One region of the Pseudogracilibacillus amylolyticus genome, then DNA from elsewhere that is predicted to be linked to it. Evidence: predicted binding sites of a transcription regulator. Region 1 holds the regulator's gene; each other region holds the start of a gene.
The links. Region 1 encodes LexA, which represses DNA repair genes until DNA is damaged. Its sites were predicted from a motif close to CGAACATATGTTCG; they were not measured.
Positions count from the first base shown of each region.

Region 1 (6,299 bases):
GGTTAAACCATTTTGAATTTTTAGGATTGTGGTTCATAAAATCGGTAAATAACGAATACGCCATTGGAGCTGCACCCATTGGTAAACCTGGATGACCCGAATTTGCTCTTTCAATTGCATCAATAGATAATGTACGAATAGTATTAATTGCTTTTTGTTCAATTTGTGATAACATGCTATCTTCCTTTCAAGTAATAAATTTATTTAAATTTTTTATTCTTTTTTAATTTCTTTACTTTTTCAGGTGTAACATCTTGTCCTTCTGGATCAATAACAGTTAAAGTACTTATTTGATTTGTAAAAGACTGTCTAATATTATGGAGATATTCCTCCCTAAGTTCTTTTTGTTCTTTTTTTTCTTTATTCGTAAGTCCTTCTGCTTTTGATTTGTTTGCGAGGTAATTAATTCGGTTTAATTTTTCTTTTGACATCATCACGATCACCTCATTACTACTATTGTACTTAATTTTTTAAAATTAGTAAAAAATTAAACGAAATCTACATACTCTTCTATATTATGCTTTCAAGATAACTCTTTCAAGTTTAAACATTTATAAGTCAAAACAGAGAACTTATGTTTGACTTTTTTCACTAAAATGGTATGATATAAGTAATAAAAAAAGTGAGGTGTTCCCTGTTGAAGAAACTCTCTAAAAGACAACAAATGATTTTTGATTTTATTAAAAATGAAGTAGAAACAAAAGGCTATCCACCTTCTGTACGAGAAATCGCAAAAGCTGTTGGACTTGCTTCAAGTTCCACTGTGCATGGTCATTTAGAACGAATTGAAAATAAAGGATACATAAGACGAGATCCAACTAAACCTCGGGCAATTGAAATATTAGACCAGTCAGATAATGATATTGAAAAAGATGCTGCAAGATATGCACCGGTAATTGGTAAAGTAACCGCTGGGTCTCCGATAACTGCAATTGAAAATATTGAAGAATACACTCCTGTTCCTAGTTCTATTGCACATCAAAGCGATAATTTATTTGTGCTTGAAATTGAAGGGGAAAGTATGATCAATGTTGGCATTCTTAACGGTGACCGGGTGATTGTTAAACAACAAACAACCGCAGAAAACGGTGATATTGTAGTCGCGATGACCGATGAAGATGAGGCAACTGTTAAACGTTTTTTTAAGGAAAGCGATCATATTCGTCTCCAACCCGAAAATGATACAATGGAGCCGATCCGTTTAGAGAATGTTTCCATATTAGGTAAAGTCATTGGATTATACCGTAATTTTTAATATGTAGTTAAACTTTTACTATGAAAAAAGCTAGAGATTATTCCCTAGCTTTTTAAAATTACTATTTTAGTGTGTGTTCCGATGAAAAGGATTAACGTCGTCTAAGTTCGCTATGCGTCCCGCTAGTAATTCCGACGCTAGTACGTCTGTACGTTGCATTTCGAGACACTGCAGCTTTGAATGGTGGAGCGTATGCAGTTAATAAGCGTAGATGTTCTTGCTCGTCGGAAAAAGTGGTATTTTTTTCCAAGAAGCGAAAAAAGCAAGCAACAGAGCTTTCACAGGAAGTGGTGACTCTTCTGACAAGGACGTGGGCTTTTCTGACAGAAGTTCCCCCTATGCAAATTGTCATTTTCAGCGGATTTTCTCGACATCTTTTACAAGTTCTTTCGATAATATAAGTTGGTCTTTTTCAATCAACTTTTTAATGGTTTCCGTAATTGCAATCTTTACATGTGCATAGGTTAATCCACCCTGCATAAAAGCAATAAAAGGAGGTTTGATTGGGCCATCTATCGACAATTCGATACTTGACCCTTGAATAAATGTGCCGGCAGCCATAATAACTTTTTCATCATATCCGGGCATCTCACTTGGATAAGGCGAAACATATGAATTAATCGGTGAATTTTCTTGGATTGCTTGACAAAAAGCAATCATTGATTCTTCATTTCCAAATGTAATGGTTTGGATGATATCTGTTCTTTTTTCATTGTAAAATGGAGTCGATTTAATTCCAAGTAAGTCAAGTAAACGAGATGTAAAAATGGCACCTTTAAGTGCTTCACCAACAATATGAGGTGCGAGAAAAAAGCCTTGGTACATTTCCTGTAACATTTGTAAGGTTGCTCCCGCTTCTTTTCCAAGTCCTGGAGCTGTTAATCTGTTTGCAGCATTTAATACTAATTCCTCTTTTCCAACAATGTATCCTCCGGCACGTACAAGTCCACCTCCGGGATTTTTAATTAAAGATCCTGCGATTATGTCTGCTCCAACATGGAGAGGTTCTTTCTCTTCAACAAATTCTCCATAACAATTATCAACAAAAACAATTAATTCTTTATCAATTTGTTTTACAAACTTAATCATTTTTGCAATTTCAGCAATTGTAAAAGATGGTCTATCTTCATACCCTTTGGAACGTTGAATACCGATTACTTTTGTTTTTTCATTAATCGCTGATTTAATTCCATCATAATCTATTGAACCATCATTTAATAAAGCAACCTCATTATAAGATATTTGATAATCTTTTAATGATCCCGGGCTGTTTGCTCTTTTTCCGATAACTTCTTCTAACGTATCATAAGGGCTTCCTGTAATATACAGTAGCTCATCACCAGGATATAATAAAGAAAATAAAGCTGTTGCAATCGCGTGAGTTCCTGATACTATTTGCGGTCTAACAAGTGCATCCTCGCCCCCAAATACGTTAGCATAGATCGCTTCCAGCCCATCACGTCCACTGTCATCATAACCGTAACCATCCGTTGAGTTAAAATGGAAATCACCAATTTGTTCAGACTTAAAGGCATCAAGCACGCGTCTCTGATTTACTTCTACCATTTTATTTACTTGATCAAAAATTGTCGCACAATCTGTTTCGGCTTGTAGTACTAAATTGTTTAGCATTTATTTATCTTCTGCTCCTTTACAATATGCCAATAAAGGGTGGGCTTCGCGGATAAACCCTTCTATATCATACATATTCGTTTCCTCATTATATTGTTTCTTTGTCACGATCGATTGAATTCCAAATTGATTCATTACCCTTCCATCAGCAGGTGAAAGGGATAATGAATAATAAATCCACTCTTGTTTTAAAATCTCTTCTATCTTTATTAATAAATTTTCGCGATCTGATTTTTTATATGCACTCATTACCATATACGGATGCTGAGTAGCAAAAAAGTCATCATGAAGTAAATCAGCCTTATTGTACAAAGTTAACATTGGTATATGATCCGCATCAAGTTCATGAAGAATTTCCTTCACTGTCTTCTGATGCTGTTCGTTACCTTCGTGAGATGCATCTACAACATGGAGTAAAAAATCAGCCTCCGTTACTTCTTCTAAAGTAGACTTAAAAGCGGCTATCAAGGAAGTGGGCAAATCTTGTAAAAATCCTACTGTATCTGTGATGAGACATTGAAAACCTGATGGTAAATGAATTTGCCTTGTTAATGGATCTAGTGTAGCGAATAATAAATCTTCTTCCAAAGCTGATTCATTTGTTAAACGGTTAAAAAGTGTTGATTTTCCTGCATTTGTGTAACCTACAATTGCAATTTGAAAAACTTTATTTAACTTTCTTCTTTTTCGGTACTGTTCTCTTTGCTTTACAACATCTTTTAAACGTCTTTTAATTTCATCAATACGTCTCCGGATATGTCGTTGATCCGTCTCCAGTTTTGTTTCACCTGGACCTCTTGTGCCGATTCCACCACCTAATCGGGATAAAACTAACCCCATTCCATGCAACCGTGGTAACATATACTGTAATTGTGCGAGCTCTACTTGGAGTTGTCCTTCTTTCGTTTTTGCTCTACTGGCAAATATATCTAAAATTAGTTGGCTACGGTCAATTACACGAACTCCAAAATGATCATTTAAATTACGTAACTGCCCGGGAGATAGCTCATTATTACTAATAACAAGTTCGATATCATTCGCTAAAATCAATTGTTTAATTTCTTCTACCTTTCCCTGCCCTACATAAGTAGAAGGATGAATTTGCTCACGGTTTTGAACGACTACCTCTTTTACTCTCCCGCCAGCCGTATGACTTAACGATTTTAATTCTGCTACAGAGGATTCAAAATGATAGTCCGTCTCCGTATTTTTTTTAACAGCCATGATTAAAACATTTTCATTTGCCAAATAGTAACCCTCTTTTCAGATAGAAATGCAATTAATAATAGTCTTTTTGTATAATAATATTAATTTTCAAATTGTATATCTTCTGCTTTTAATTCCTGTAAATCTTTCATCGTACAGTCATTTACACTTAATAATCTAATCGCTTGCATGCGTATGCTTTTCTCAATAACATTGCGTACAAATCTTGCATTTGCAAAATGGGAAGTATTGTAAGTGATTTGCTCTCTTAAATGACTACGAAGCTTCCAAATCGCTTTATCTGACAGTTCATATTCCCTTTCGGATGCCATTTGAATCGCAATTTCGATCAATTGATCCAAACTATAGTCATGAAAAGGAATATGAAAAGGAAATCGGGATTTTAAACCAGGGTTTAAAGATAAAAAACGATTCATTTCCTCTGGATAACCGGCTAAAATTAAGAGAAAATCATTTTGATGATCTTCCATTTGCTTCACTAATGTATCAATTGATTCCCTACCAAAATCTTTATGTCCACCACGAGCTAAGGAATAAGCTTCATCTATAAATAATATACCACCTAAAGCTTTTTGTACTAAATTGCGTGTTTTTTGTGCTGTTTGGCCAATATATTCCCCTACTAAATCTGCTCTTTCCGCTTCAATAAAATGACCTTTTGACAAAATATTTAATTTATACAAAACGTTTCCTAACTCTCTAGCAATCGTTGTTTTACCTGTTCCCGGATTTCCTTTAAAGATCATATGAAGCACTTGTTTATTAACAGATAGACCCATTTGCTCTCGTTTACTATTCATTACTTTTGTTGCATATATTTCTTTAATAATTTCTTTAAAATGTTTTAAGCCAACAAAAGATGAAAAATGATGATCAATTATTTTTAATTCTTGATGATTCTTTAAAATATAAGGTGTTTGTTTTTTAGTGCTATTTTTATTCTGCTCACGTAATATAATATTTATTTTCCCGTTATCGTTGTGAATCATTTGCGTATTCAAATTATCACCCCTCGCACTTTTAGTATACGTCAGAAAGTATTATATGTGATAAATGCCCAGAAAAAAAGCGAATCTCCAAACGAGAAAATCGCTTTTTTAGTGCTTTAAATTATGGGAAACGAAAAAGCTATGTAAGCATTACGGGCAAGGGGTAATAAAATTATTCTTTATTATCAATTTCTATATTTTTTGATGGTGCAAATGTAGAAATTGCATGTTTATAAATAAGTTGTTGTTTTCCTTCAGAATCCAGTAATACAGTGAAGTTATCAAATGCTTTAACAATTCCCCTTAATTGAAAACCGTTTGTTAAAAATACCGTAACAGCAACCCTTTCTTTTCGAAGCTGGTTTAAATAATGATCTTGAATATTGACTGTTTGAGCCATTCTTTCTCCTCCTCATTTTCTATCTATATTTTTAAAGAAGACCGGGGTCTTGTTTTAGACCTTAGCTCCTTTTATAACAAGGTATACTATATTTTTTTGTTATTGTATTTTCAATCGTATGGACTATCGATGGAAATAGGTTACTGTTGGAAGTATCAATCTGAAACCATTCAATATCCATTTGGTTTTTAAACCACGTAAATTGTCTTTTGGCATAGCGCCTTGAATTTCTCTTTAATGTTTCAACTGCTGTGTCCAAGTCGACTTCGCCTTTTATATACGGAATGATTTCTTTATAACCAATTGCTTTCATGGATTGGCAGTTTTCATACCCTTGCTTGTATAGGAAAGTAACTTCCTCAATTAATCCATCAGTAACCATTTGATCGACTCGTTTATTAATTTGATTATACAGTGTTTTTCGATCCATTTCCAACCCAATCATAATATGATTATAACGAGGATTGTTTTTCTGTTTTTTATGAATTTCAGTCATTGTTAGCCCGGTTGTTTCATAGATTTCCAGAGCTCTAATGACCCTTCTATAATTATTAGGATGTATTTTTTGGGCTTGTTCTTGATCGATTTGCTTTAATTCATCGTACAATGCTTGATTACCTTCTTCTTGCAATCTTTGCTCAAGCTTTTTTGTTATATGATTATCCCGTTTCCGATTATTGAAATTATAATCGTACAAAACAGACTGAATGTATAGGCCACTTCCACCTACCAAAATAGGAACTTTGTTTCTATCATTAATTTCTTCTATATGTTTTTGTACCAAGCGTTGATATTC
Region 1 is NZ_JBPPZG010000008.1:28,804-35,102, forward strand. Features, by position in the region: gene tkt (transketolase) at 1-175, opposite strand, end outside; gene ACPYKA_RS01885 (DUF896 domain-containing protein) at 201-434, opposite strand; gene lexA (transcriptional repressor LexA) at 638-1,255, shown strand; gene ACPYKA_RS01895 (methionine gamma-lyase family protein) at 1,610-2,887, opposite strand; gene hflX (GTPase HflX) at 2,888-4,135, opposite strand; gene ACPYKA_RS01905 (AAA family ATPase) at 4,195-5,103, opposite strand; gene hfq (RNA chaperone Hfq) at 5,276-5,503, opposite strand; gene miaA (tRNA (adenosine(37)-N6)-dimethylallyltransferase MiaA) at 5,565-6,299, opposite strand, start outside.

Region 2 (6,299 bases), on a different contig from region 1:
GTATTTTTTATACAGGATGCGATGAAGTTTCCGGATATTGTTCATGCGATAAAACCTGAACCACGGACTGAAATGCCACAAGCGTCTTCAGCTCATGATACTTTTTGGGATTGGGTTGCGAATAATCAAGAATCGGCTCATATGGTTATGTGGCTCATGTCTGATCGAGGTATTCCAAGAAGTTGGCGAATGATGGAAGGATTCGGTGTCCATACATTTCGCTTCGTCAATCAAGAAGGAAAAGCGACCTTTGTAAAATTTCATTGGAAGCCACAGCTTGGAGTACATTCATTAGTATGGAATGAGGCCCAAGTCATTGGTGGTGTTGATCCTGATTATCACCGAAGAGACTTATGGGAAAGTATCAATCGGGGAGCTTATCCAGTCTATGAATTAGGTGTACAAATGATTGATGAAGAGAGTGAATTTATGTTTGATTTTGACATTCTAGACCCCACAAAAATTTGGCCGGAAGAAATAGTGCCTGTTCAACTTATAGGCAAATTAACGTTAAATAAAAATGTTGACAATGTTTTTGCAGAAACAGAACAAGTTGCGTTTCATCCGGGAAATGTAGTACCAGGTATTGATTTTACTAATGATCCACTGTTACAAGGTAGATTATTTTCCTATGTTGATACTCAATTACTACGTCTTGGTGGACCGAATTTTGCAGAAATACCGATTAATCGTCCAATCTGTCCTTTTCATAATAACCAACGGGGTGGTTTCAGCAGGCAACGAATTGATGTTGATCAAGTCAGTTATCATAAAAACTCTTTAGCGAATAATACGCCAGCAACATCAACACCAGAAGAAGGTGGTTATACGCACTATCAGGAAAAAGTGGAAGGACGTGTTATTCAAGCTCGAAGCGATTCATTTAAGGATTTCTTTTCGCAAGCAAGGTTATTTTGGAACAGTATGTCACCAGTAGAGAAAAAGCATATTACAGATGCATTTAATTTTGAAGTCGGCAAGGTAAAAAGTCGATCCGTTCGTCAGCAAGTCGTCGATATGTTTGTTAAAGTAGATAAACAATTGGCAACAGAGATTGCCGACTATGTTGGAGTAAATCGACCTCGTGGTACAAATGTTAATGTGTCAGAAATCTCTCCAGCATTAAGTCAAGAGAATACAAATTTTTATCCTTTCTCTTTGAGAGTCGCTGTTCTCATTGGTAATGACTTCAATGGGAAAGAAGTTAAAAATGTTATTGAAATGTTCCAGCAATATGGGGTGTTTTATGACTTTGTTGGGGAAAGAATTGGAATAATTACTGGAGATGATGGCACTCGGATAGAAACTAACGAAACATTCATCACTACAAACCCAACTTTGTTTGATGCACTTTATGTTGTCGGTGGGAGTGCAGACGATCAGGAGAAATTTGATGAAGAAATTTATACCTATATAAATGAAGCATACAAACAGTATAAGCCAATAGGCGTTGCAACTACAGCAAATAATTTTGATATAGAGGCCGCACCAGGTGTTGTGTTTGCTGAAAATAATCCTAATTTTGCAGAAGAATTTGTCGCTGCCATTGCGGTGCAAAGATTTTGGAATAGAAAGGTGTAGGTTAGCAGCTCTGATACCTAGAAAAGAGTTAAATTGAAAAACATCTAGGTCGGTGTCGGTGTCGATCATGTTTTGAGATTGCTTTTTCGCTTCGTCCCACTAAAAAACATTTGCGGTCGACACTAGCCAACTTTCATTTAAAAAAATCTCCTTATCCAGTAAAGTTTATTATTTACTTCTACAATTATCGAATTTGATATTGCATCAGCTGTTTTATAACTTTTTCAACATTTTTCTTAATTACTTGATTCATTAATGTTATTTCCCGTTCATTTCGTTTATCAATAAATGTATACGTTGAAAAATTTCCTTGTTTATACTTGAGGAGTAATTGAATTTTCCGGTCATACATAACTTTTTTAAGTCTTCTTCGTTCGTCGATAGCTTTATTAATCATTGTTTGGATTTGCTCTAGATATGGACTTTTAAATGCCCCGTTACGAACATGTTGCAAATCTAACTCTAAAGTTTTAATTGCTAGGTCGATGAAGAGAAAATGTAGAGCAACCTTTAAATTGTCTTTCATAAAAACCACCTTTATAGAACATTTGTTCCTATTGTATACAAGATATACAAAATAATCAATAAAATATTATTTACTTAAAATAGAACTATGTTTAATCAGTTAATTGATTGGTTATTAATAACTGTACAAGGTGTATTAAAAAAGTTACTAATGAAAAATAGGAAAAATACGGAGGTGAAGTAAAAAGTGTCTTATATAACAAAATTGAAAAGAAAAATAGAAATAACTAGGAAAGAAATGTATGACACTTTCGAAACCAATCCAAAAGATCCGTATGTGTTAACCTTATCGCAAAAGTTAGACAAATTATTAAATGAGTTGCAAAAAATGGAACTGAAAAGAAAGATAGAATCACCAACTGAATGGTATGGTTAAATAAACCTAGAGGGTTTTTCTTTTTGTTATATATGAAATGGTGGGTTGTTTTTTAGAAACTCTCATGAATAATATAAAACATGCCCATTTTAATGAATGAAATTATGAAAGCATGTTTATAGTTAAAAATCAAATTTAGCGTCTTTTTCTTCCCGTATTTTTGTATAGGTTTCTGTTAACACGATGGTGTCTTCAATTAATCGATTAATTCGAAAGAGGACATCATCGTTTATAATTTCGTTACAATTGAAATCTTTTTCTTAAATAAATATGTTTGTACGATCTCAGCTTTCATATAAGCTAAAATGGGTTTTAATTGATTTTCTGCGATTAGAAAGTGTTTTGGCGAACCTGCTGTCACAATTATGCTAATACTTTGTCGAGAAATGCATTTCCAGGCAGTAGATCAAAAATATTTTTCAATGTTCCCGGAATAGATGCTTGAAAAATTGGAGTACCAAATAATGGCATCTGCTTCCATAATGCCTTCTGTTACTAATTTTGTATCTCCTTCATATTCCGTGTAGCTTCGTCCATCACTAAACTGAATATCATAATTAGCCAGGTCGATTAAAGTTACTTCGATTTCCGGATGTTCTTCAGTAATTTTCTTCAGTGTATACTCCATCGCAGTCCTTGTTTTTGAACCAACAATGGAACCGGATAATCCTACAATCTTCATTTTTTTGTCTCCTCATCCTTGGCTGTATATTTTCTAATTGCTGGTAAAATTTCTGTTCCAATTAGTTCAATAATTTTCATTAAATTTTTAAATGATACCCCACCAAAATCTATTTGCCCAGTATAACGTTGATGGCCAAATTGTTCATGTTGGTAGAGAATTTTTCAATGATCTGTTGTGGGTTCCCGATATTCATTACATCACGTGGATCCGTCCCTTGAGCAAAATAACGTTTTGGAAAACCTTGTCCATTTGTCAGTTTCATCCCTTCATTGATAAATGGATAGGTTTCTTTTTGAACTTGCTGTGTCGTTTCAGCTGCGTAGAAAAAACCAGCCGTTGCAACTGGAAGTTTATCTACATCAAAGCCACTTTGCTGTGCTGCCACACGATAAGCATCAATAGATCGTTTAAATATAGCAACTGGACCACCTAGATGTGCTAAAAAAATCGGAACACCGGCATATCCTGCTTTTCTCGCACTTGCAGGAGATCCACCAGCTGTGCGCCATATTGGCATAGAGCCATTCTTGGGACGTGGAATAACCTGCGCATTTTTTAATGGAGCCCGAAAATTACCACTCCAATTAACAATTTCTTCTTCATTTATCTTCAACAATAAATCAAATTTCCCCTCAAATAGTTCTTCATAATCATGAATATTATAACCAAGTAAATTAAAAAGCCTTACTCGAGATGCTCGTCCGGCAATGATCTCGGCACGACCATCGGATATTAAATCTATCGTTGCAAAGTCTTCGTAAACACGGACCGGATCAGATGTGCTGATGATCGTTGAAGAACTTGCAATTTTTATTTTTTCTGTTGCGTGAGCGATTGCGGCTAATATGACTGAGTGTGCTTGTGTTGTAAAATATTCCTGATGACTTTCCCCTACACTAAAAAAAATCTATGCCAGCCTGTTCCGTAAGTTTCGAAAATTCAATTATTTGTTGTAGTCGTTCTTGTGCAGAAATTCTTTTTCCAGAGTGGGGGTCAGGAATATAGTCACCAAGTGTATAAATACCAAATTCTAACCCTATATTTGAATCAATACGATATTTTTCCATAAATATTTAACCTTTCTTAATACCTATACAAAATCAAAATCAGACGCTGATTTTATTTTATCTCACAAATGATAGAGTATATACAAGAGACTTATGTAAGTACGCACTTAAAGGTGGTATAATATACAAAAGGATACTAATCAATGAAAGAAGGAACACAAAGATTAAGTGAGTTTAAAACGAAGTATTCTCGGAATCACTCAAAGAATGTTTACGAAACAATTGAGAGAATTGGAAAGTGAGGATATTATTGATCGGGTTGTTTATCCACAGGTTCCACCCAAAGTAGAGTATTCGATTACTGAATAGGGCAGGAGTTAAGAACCGATATTAGAAGCAATGCATGAATGGGGAACAAATCACACAGAGAGCGTTTAAATTACGATAGGGAGCTATATAGCCTGTCTCCAGTTTGAAAACGCCAGAAAGCGAAAATAAGACTTTGCTATATGGAAAGACAAAGTAATTAAATTTATGCAAAATATGCCTCTCTTTATCTACCAGTTTAATAATATAGTCAAAAGCCCCAATACGTTTCGTTTCTAAAATAGTATTACGATCATTTGCAGCTGAATAATAATTATGTCAATACTTGCATACTCTGAACGTAGTGTATGAAATAGACCTAATCCTTCTGTATCAGGAATATATACGTGGAAATGACAGTGAATGGAGCAATTATGCTTGTTTGGGTTATGTAATTTTAGGAGCAAAAAAAACTCGGGTATGACGGTAAAAAATTCATGAATTGGTTGGCTCAATTCTCGGGGAATTTGACAGGAATCCGTTCCTGAGGCAGAGGACGTATATCGGAAATCGGATTATTGATGTTTTGTCCGTTAAACTGATATGCCGAAAATATTAGTTGAGAATAGGAGCGATAATTTTGGTTGGGGATGACGATTTATGTATCTTATAGTTTACTAGTGTTTACTATTAAAATAAACTATTACCCTAAAGGAAACCCTCTACTGTTAAATTAAAAATCAAACTAAATTCATTTAAGAAATGGAGTGTAATATATGTCTGGTTTAATCGCTATTTTAATTTATTTGGTTTTAACAAACATTCTAATAATAAGTACGTCAAATATGAAAATAATTAGTGAAGAATTAGCAAGAAGGTTAATAAAAATTAACTTTCTTTTGGTTGCTATTTTCATAGTATTCAATATACTTGTTTACTTATTTTATAGATTAGTATACAATTGAGGTAATAAGTGTAAATGGAGGGGATTGCTGTTATTAAAAAAATCAGTTTTGCGTTGGTAGCAATGTCGTTTATGTTTTTAGTTTCGCAGAATACTTTATTTGCAGAAGAGTTGGATTCTAGCGAATTAGGTGAATCAGAGTCCGTACATTTTATTCAAACTATTGATATTAATGATCCGTCTGTCAGACAAGTTTCGGAAGAAGAAGTAATCTCAGATTACATGAAGGGTCAGGGTGTAGATTATGTTACTGCTGTGAAAGCATTAGGAATAAACAGGGATGAAAAAGCAAATTTGAATTGTAAGACTAGTTGGGTAGAAGTAACCACATCGTGGAAAACTATTGATAGTTTGTCGAAAGCTAAATTTCGAATGTTTCCTTACGCTCAACTTAGACAGTGTGGAAGTCGTGGTCCAGCTGATGTTATAAGTGTTTCCAGTAATGTTCGTCATGAAATATCTGGAGGTATGGGCGGGGTTAGAATTAATGTAAAAGATGCGTGGAAAATTGATAATCGTCGTATTGGTGCAAGAGCTAGTGGTGAAATAGTAAATGCTCTTGGATGGAAATTAAGAAATTGGTCGTACAATGCTACTGTAACAATGGTTGGTTCGGGGTGGTAAAATCTAAATAAAATATAAGGAAGAAGAGTACAAAAGATTCGATGATAATCCCTCGTGTCTTTTGTACCTTTTTAAGTTTGTATCATTTTTGGTATAGTGTTTTTTGTTCGTTAAACTGAGTATCTGCACCCTTCTTTATATTTTGACACTCCACTTTGTTCCGCATCAATATGAGGACGCTAAAAAATTCCAACTATTCGCTGGATCAAGTGGAAGAAGCAATACTTGAAA
Region 2 is NZ_JBPPZG010000097.1:2,278-8,576, forward strand. Features, by position in the region: gene ACPYKA_RS11735 (catalase) at 1-1,581, shown strand, start outside; gene ACPYKA_RS11740 (YhjD family protein) at 1,766-2,107, opposite strand; gene ACPYKA_RS11745 (Spo0E family sporulation regulatory protein-aspartic acid phosphatase) at 2,294-2,482, shown strand; partial or broken gene ACPYKA_RS11750 (NADPH-dependent FMN reductase) at 2,605-3,164, opposite strand; partial or broken gene ACPYKA_RS11755 (LLM class flavin-dependent oxidoreductase) at 3,161-4,234, opposite strand; partial or broken gene ACPYKA_RS11760 (winged helix-turn-helix transcriptional regulator) at 4,378-4,543, shown strand; gene ACPYKA_RS11765 (hypothetical protein) at 5,460-6,068, shown strand.
Region 2: the regulator LexA is predicted to act here: its motif matches at 2,123-2,136, upstream of ACPYKA_RS11740 (YhjD family protein).

Region 3 (6,299 bases), on a different contig from region 1:
ACGGTTAGAAATCAGTTAATTGAAGGAGAATATGGGGAAGACTATATCTATATAATTGACGGTGTCGTATCGCAACAAAGGGCTAGCGAACAGCATTGGCAATTAATTAGAGAAATTATGCAACTACCAGCAACAAAAGTTGTAGAGCATCCTGATATTTTTATTCAAACTACCGAATATACGATCGATGATTTCGATTATATAATTGAAATTCGGCGTGATGAAAATGAAGAAATTACATATGATTCAATTGAAAGAAAGAATGATTCGAATAATTTTTCAATGTTTGACTTTTAAAATGGATGGTGTTAACAATGGGGATTGGCGAAATACTTAGAGAAGCGAGGGTAGCAAAAAACCTTTCTCTCGATGACGTTCAAGAAATGACAAAAATACAAAAACGATATCTTGCGGCTATCGAACAGGATGATTTTCATGCTCTACCGGGTCGCTTTTATGCTAGAGCGTTTATTAAAGAATATGCTCAGGCAGTTGGCTTGGATCCAACTGAAGTTCTTCAAGATTTTGATGAGGACAAAATTCAAACAGAAGAGGAACAGACGGTACAATATACAAGGATGGAAAGATCTAGACGCACTAGACCTGCCAAAGTTGGTTCTTCCATTTTTTCTTTACTTCCCACTATTATTGTTATAATTTTAGTAATTGGTATTATTTTTGTTGCCTGGACCTTGTACCAACAAGCATTATCAAAATCCGATACTGAAATCGAAGGGCATCAGGAAAGTGATGAAATTATCCGAAATGTTGATGAACCGGGTCAAGAAGAAGAGACTAATGAAAATGATCCCAATGAAGATAAGGGTGAAACTGACGAATCCGAATCAGATTCTAGCACCTCTGAAGCTAGCTTCTCCGTCGTAGAAACTGGAACTGGTAATTCCCCAACTTCAGAAGTTGATTTTACTTTTACTGGTGACAAGGCAGAAGTAACTTTTGAGGTTCATGACAGAGTATATGTTGAAGTTAAAGGAGCTTCTGAACAAACATATGTCGCTTCAACATTAGAGGCAAATACAGAATCTGAATCAATCGATGTCTCGGAAGAAGAAAGAATTTATTTTAATGTTGGGAACGCTAATGGACTTACAATCAAAATAAATGACGTTGAACTAGAATACCCAATAGATCCACAGAAAACGGTTCACCAAAAAATATGGGTTAACTTAAAACAAAACGAATAATTGTTTTGCCCCTCCATCCTTGAGGGGTTTTTTGAGCTCGCAAAAATGAATACATAACTTATTCAGAGATAACTTTAGAAAACTTGGCTTATCGTTAAAGAAAACATGCCCTCATCACTAGGGGGATGCCGACGGTTAGGCAGAGAGCCTGTTCTTAGTCGGTCTTCTCGGCGAAAGACAGAGGTGATGTTGCACTTATGCTAAGTAAGTGCAAGCCTTTATAGCGAAAGCCTCATTTACACTTACGAGTGATTGACGTGCTAGTGACTTACGCCTGAGACAAATCTTTATGGTGGGACGAACGAAAGTGTAAATGCCCTTCGATGGGACGAGTAAGCGCAGTCCCAGTCCCAGGACGCCCGAGCTTTCAGCCAGTGAGCGAGTCAAGAAAGTTCTATACCTTTGTATGAAAACAAACCTATTTTCATGATAGATGGTGGCTCGCTCAAAGCTAGCCATGTTGGTTTCTTATCTGCCAAGTAAATTTTGATCGATAGAAAGGTGAAAAAACAATGAATATACCTAATAAAATAACATTATCACGAATTTGTTTAATACCAATATTTATTCTAATTCTTAGCATACCTTTTGACTGGGGAGAGTGGAATATCGGGACAACAACTTTGCCAATTTCTCATTTTGTTGCTGGTATTATATTTTTAATCGCTTCGCTTACAGACTGGTTAGACGGTTATTATGCTAGGAAATATCATCTTGTAACGAATATGGGTAAATTTTTAGACCCACTTGCAGATAAATTACTCGTATCGGCAGCATTTATTTTATTAGTTGAAATGGGTCTTGCACCTGCTTGGATTGTCATCATAATCATTAGCCGCGAATTTGCAGTAACTGGATTACGATTAGTAGCCGCTGGTGAGGGAATTGTTTTAGCCGCTAGTAATATGGGTAAATTAAAGACAGTTTCTCAAATAAGTGCGATAGCATTTTTATTATTACATAACTTTCCATTTTCTTACGTAGGTATCCCTATCGATATGTTGTTTTTGTATATTGCCTTGATCTTAACTGCGTGGTCCGGGATTGAATACTTTATTAAAAATTGGCATGTAATGAGGGATTCAAAATGACGAATAAAACATTAAATACGGAAATAATTGCGGTTGGCACCGAACTTTTACTTGGGCAAATTGCAAATACCAATGCCCAATGGATTTCTGAGCAATTAGCAGCAAATGGAATTAATACTTTTTTTCACACTGTTGTAGGAGACAATTTGGACAGACTATCAACTATATTTCAGCAGGCACAGGAGCGCTCCAATGTCATTATTGTTACTGGGGGTCTCGGACCTACTGCAGATGATTTATCAAGAGAAGCGTTCCAAAAAATTAGCCAACTGTCCATCGTCGAAGAACCGAACGCTATGGAAAAAATAAAACAGTTTTATGAAAAACAAAAATTAGTTATGACACCGAATAATAAAAGACAAGCGAGAGTTTTTAAAGATTCCAAAGTTTTAACTAATAAAGTTGGTATGGCTCCTGGAAATATTGTTAAATATCAAAATAGTTTTTGGATTTTTTTACCGGGAGTTCCAAGAGAAATGAAGCAACTCTTTACTGACGATGTACTACCATTTTTAAAAAATATTAATGGTGAAATGGTTATTCAGTCAACCGTACTTCGGTTTACGGGGATAGGTGAGTCTGCACTTGAGGATAAATTAAGTAAGTTGATCGCTTCCCAACAAAATCCAACCATTGCTCCACTTGCTGCCAAAGATGGCGTTACGATTCGTTTAACAGCAAAAGCGGTATCTGCTAATGAAGCCAATGAACTGTTAGAACGTACCAAAACAATTATTTTGAAAGAAGTCGGCGAATATTTTTATGGAGTGGACCGGGATAAACTTGAAGAAAAAGTGTTTTCACTGCTACAAACAAAAAATAAACGAATTGCTTCTGCAGAAAGTTTAACTGGCGGTTTATTTTCGGATCGATTTGTATCTTTAAATGGTGCTTCAACAGTATTCTTGGGTGGTATCGTTTGTTATGATCCTGATGTGAAACGAAACGTTTTACAAGTTCAAAAACAAACAATTGAAGAAAATGGTACCGTTAGTAAGGAATGTGCACTTGAAATGGCTAAAAATGTCGCCAAGTTATTAAATGCTGATATTGGAATAAGCTTTACAGGGGTCGCAGGTCCGTTAGAAGCAGAGGGTAAAAACGTAGGAACAGTATATATTGGACTTGTTGATGTGAATGGTCATGAATATGTTGAAGAGTGTTTTTTTCAAGGAGATCGTAATGATATTCGTTATCGTTCTGTTTTAAAAGGGTTAGAAATTTTATTTAATTATTTAAAGTGATATTTTTTGCTTCTAATTCCTTAAGAAAAAGTAGTTTGCATAGCCATACATGCCTTAAAATTGAATTATACGTTATATTTTGTGGGGAAAATGAAAGAACGTGCATTCGCTTATCATTTGTATATTTGTATAAAAAAAGGTATGATATAAATAGTTAATCAGGGGAGGTAAACGTATTGAGTGACAAGCAAAAAGCATTAGATGAAGCATTACGTAACATTGAAAAACAATTTGGAAAAGGTTCTGTAATGAAACTAGGAGAAGAAGCAGAACGTAAAATAGATACTATTCCAAGTGGTTCATTAGCACTTGATATTGCATTAGGTATTGGAGGTTACCCTAAAGGACGTGTAATTGAAATTTATGGTCCAGAATCATCAGGTAAAACTACCGTTGCCTTACATGCGATTGCAGAAGCGCAAAAGCACGGTGGTCAAGCTGCGTTTATTGATGCTGAACATGCGCTCGACCCGAATTATGCAAGGGCGTTAGGAGTTAATATCGATGAATTATTGTTATCTCAACCAGATACTGGAGAGCAAGCGTTGGAAATTGCGGAAGCTCTCGTTCGCAGTGGCGCTATTGATGTTATCGTTGTTGACTCTGTTGCAGCATTAGTGCCAAGTGCAGAAATTGAAGGAGAAATGGGCGATGCTCACGTAGGTCTTCAAGCCCGTTTAATGTCGCAAGCGTTAAGGAAACTATCTGGAGCGATTAATAAATCAAAAACAATTGCTATTTTTATTAACCAAATCCGTGAAAAAGTTGGCGTTATGTTCGGTAATCCTGAAACGACACCTGGTGGAAGAGCACTTAAATTCTATTCATCTATTAGACTTGAAGTTCGTCGTGCCGAAACGTTAAAACAAGGAACGGAAATGATTGGAAATAGAACGAGAATAAAAGTTGTAAAGAATAAAGTTGCACCTCCTTTTAAACAAGCAATGGTAGATATCATGTATGGTGAAGGGATATCAATTGAAGGCGAAATACTCGATATTGGTTCTGAACTTGATATCGTCGAAAAAAGTGGTGCCTGGTACTCTTATAATGGAGAGAGGCTCGGTCAAGGAAGAGAAAATTCTAAACAATTCCTGTTAGAAAATGAAATGATAGCCGCTGAAATTCATGCAGCAATTAGAGAATATTATCAACTTGATGAAACTGCAGAGACTGAAACAGTAGAAGAATAAGAACTATAATAAAGAGAATCCTTTACTTATTTAGAGTTTATGATAAAGTAAAGGGTTTTTTATTTTTTTATAAGAAATGGCTTTCTATTGACATTGGTTATTGGTACAATTAAAATTAAGATGTATAATTTTATAACAATAGTTATACATTTTATTCTTATTGATATGGTATATGCCGACAATAATGAGTTTTTACAATTTCATAGCAATAGGAGGTGAAGAACGTGGACAACCCTTTACTCATCTCCATTTTGCTCGCCTTAGTCCTAATCGTCGGTATTGTTGTTGGTTATCTGATTCGTAAATCTATTGCAGAAGCTAAGATTTCTAGTGCGGAAAATTTAGCAAAACAAATAGTTGATGAAGCACGTCGGAATGCAGATGCCGCAAAAAAAGAAGCTCTTCTTGAGGCTAAAGAAGAAAATCATGTATTTCGTCAGCAAATTGAGGAAGAATTACGTGAACGTCGTTTGGAGATTCAAAAGCAGGAAGATCGTTTAATCCAAAAAGAAGAAATTCTTGACAAAAAAAGTGTTACGCTTGATAAGCGTGAACTCTCTTTAGAAAAAAGAGAAGAAACGCTTGCAGAAAAACAACAACAAATTGAAGAAATGGAAAGCAAAGTGGAAGCTATACTAGTTAAGCAACAAACGGAGCTTGAACGCATTTCTGGATATACAACTGACCAAGCAAAACAAGTTATTTTAACGCGATTAGAAAATGAATTAAAACAAGAAACTGCAGTGATGGTCAAGGAGGCGGAGAATCGCACAAAAGAGGAAGCAGACAAAAAAGCAAAACATTTATTATCGTTAGCTTTACAGCGTTGTGCTGCTGATCATGTAGCTGAAACTACTGTTTCAGTAATTAACTTACCAAATGATGAAATGAAAGGTCGAATTATCGGACGCGAAGGTCGAAATATTCGGACACTTGAAACATTAACGGGTATTGATTTAATTATTGACGACACTCCTGAAGCAGTTATTTTATCAGGATTCGATCCAATTAGACGAGAAATTGCACGTCTTGCTTTAGAAAAATTAGTGCAGGATGGCCGAATTCATCCGGCACGTATTGAAGAAATGGTTGATAAAGCAAGAAGAGAAGTGGATGAACATATACGTGAGATTGGTGAAGAAACAACATTTGAAATCGGTGTTCATGGTTTACATCCTGATATAATTAAAATTTTAGGCCGCTTAAAATATCGAACTAGCTATGGTCAAAATGTGTTAAAGCATTCGATGGAAGTCGCTTACCTAACAGGGCTGCTTGCAGCTGAATTAGGTGAAGACGAAGTGCTAGCTAGAAGAGCAGGTTTACTCCATGATATTGGAAAAGCAATTGACCATGAAGTGGAAGGAAGTCACGTTGAAATAGGTAAAGAACTCGCGATAAAATACAAAGAAAATCCTGTTGTTATTAATGCGATTGCTTCACACCACGGGGATGAAGAAGCTACTTCCGTTATTTCAGTTCTTGTAGCAGCTGCAGACGCACTTTCTGCTGCAAGACCGGGAGCTAGAAGTGAAACGCTTGAGAATTATATTAAGCGTTTGGAGA
Region 3 is NZ_JBPPZG010000091.1:4,119-10,417, reverse strand. Features, by position in the region: gene ACPYKA_RS11300 (YmfK family protein) at 1-297, shown strand, start outside; gene ACPYKA_RS11295 (helix-turn-helix domain-containing protein) at 315-1,205, shown strand; gene pgsA (CDP-diacylglycerol--glycerol-3-phosphate 3-phosphatidyltransferase) at 1,718-2,296, shown strand; gene ACPYKA_RS11285 (competence/damage-inducible protein A) at 2,293-3,540, shown strand; gene recA (recombinase RecA) at 3,717-4,733, shown strand; gene rny (ribonuclease Y) at 4,958-6,299, shown strand, end outside.
Region 3: the regulator LexA is predicted to act here: its motif matches at 3,636-3,649, upstream of recA (recombinase RecA).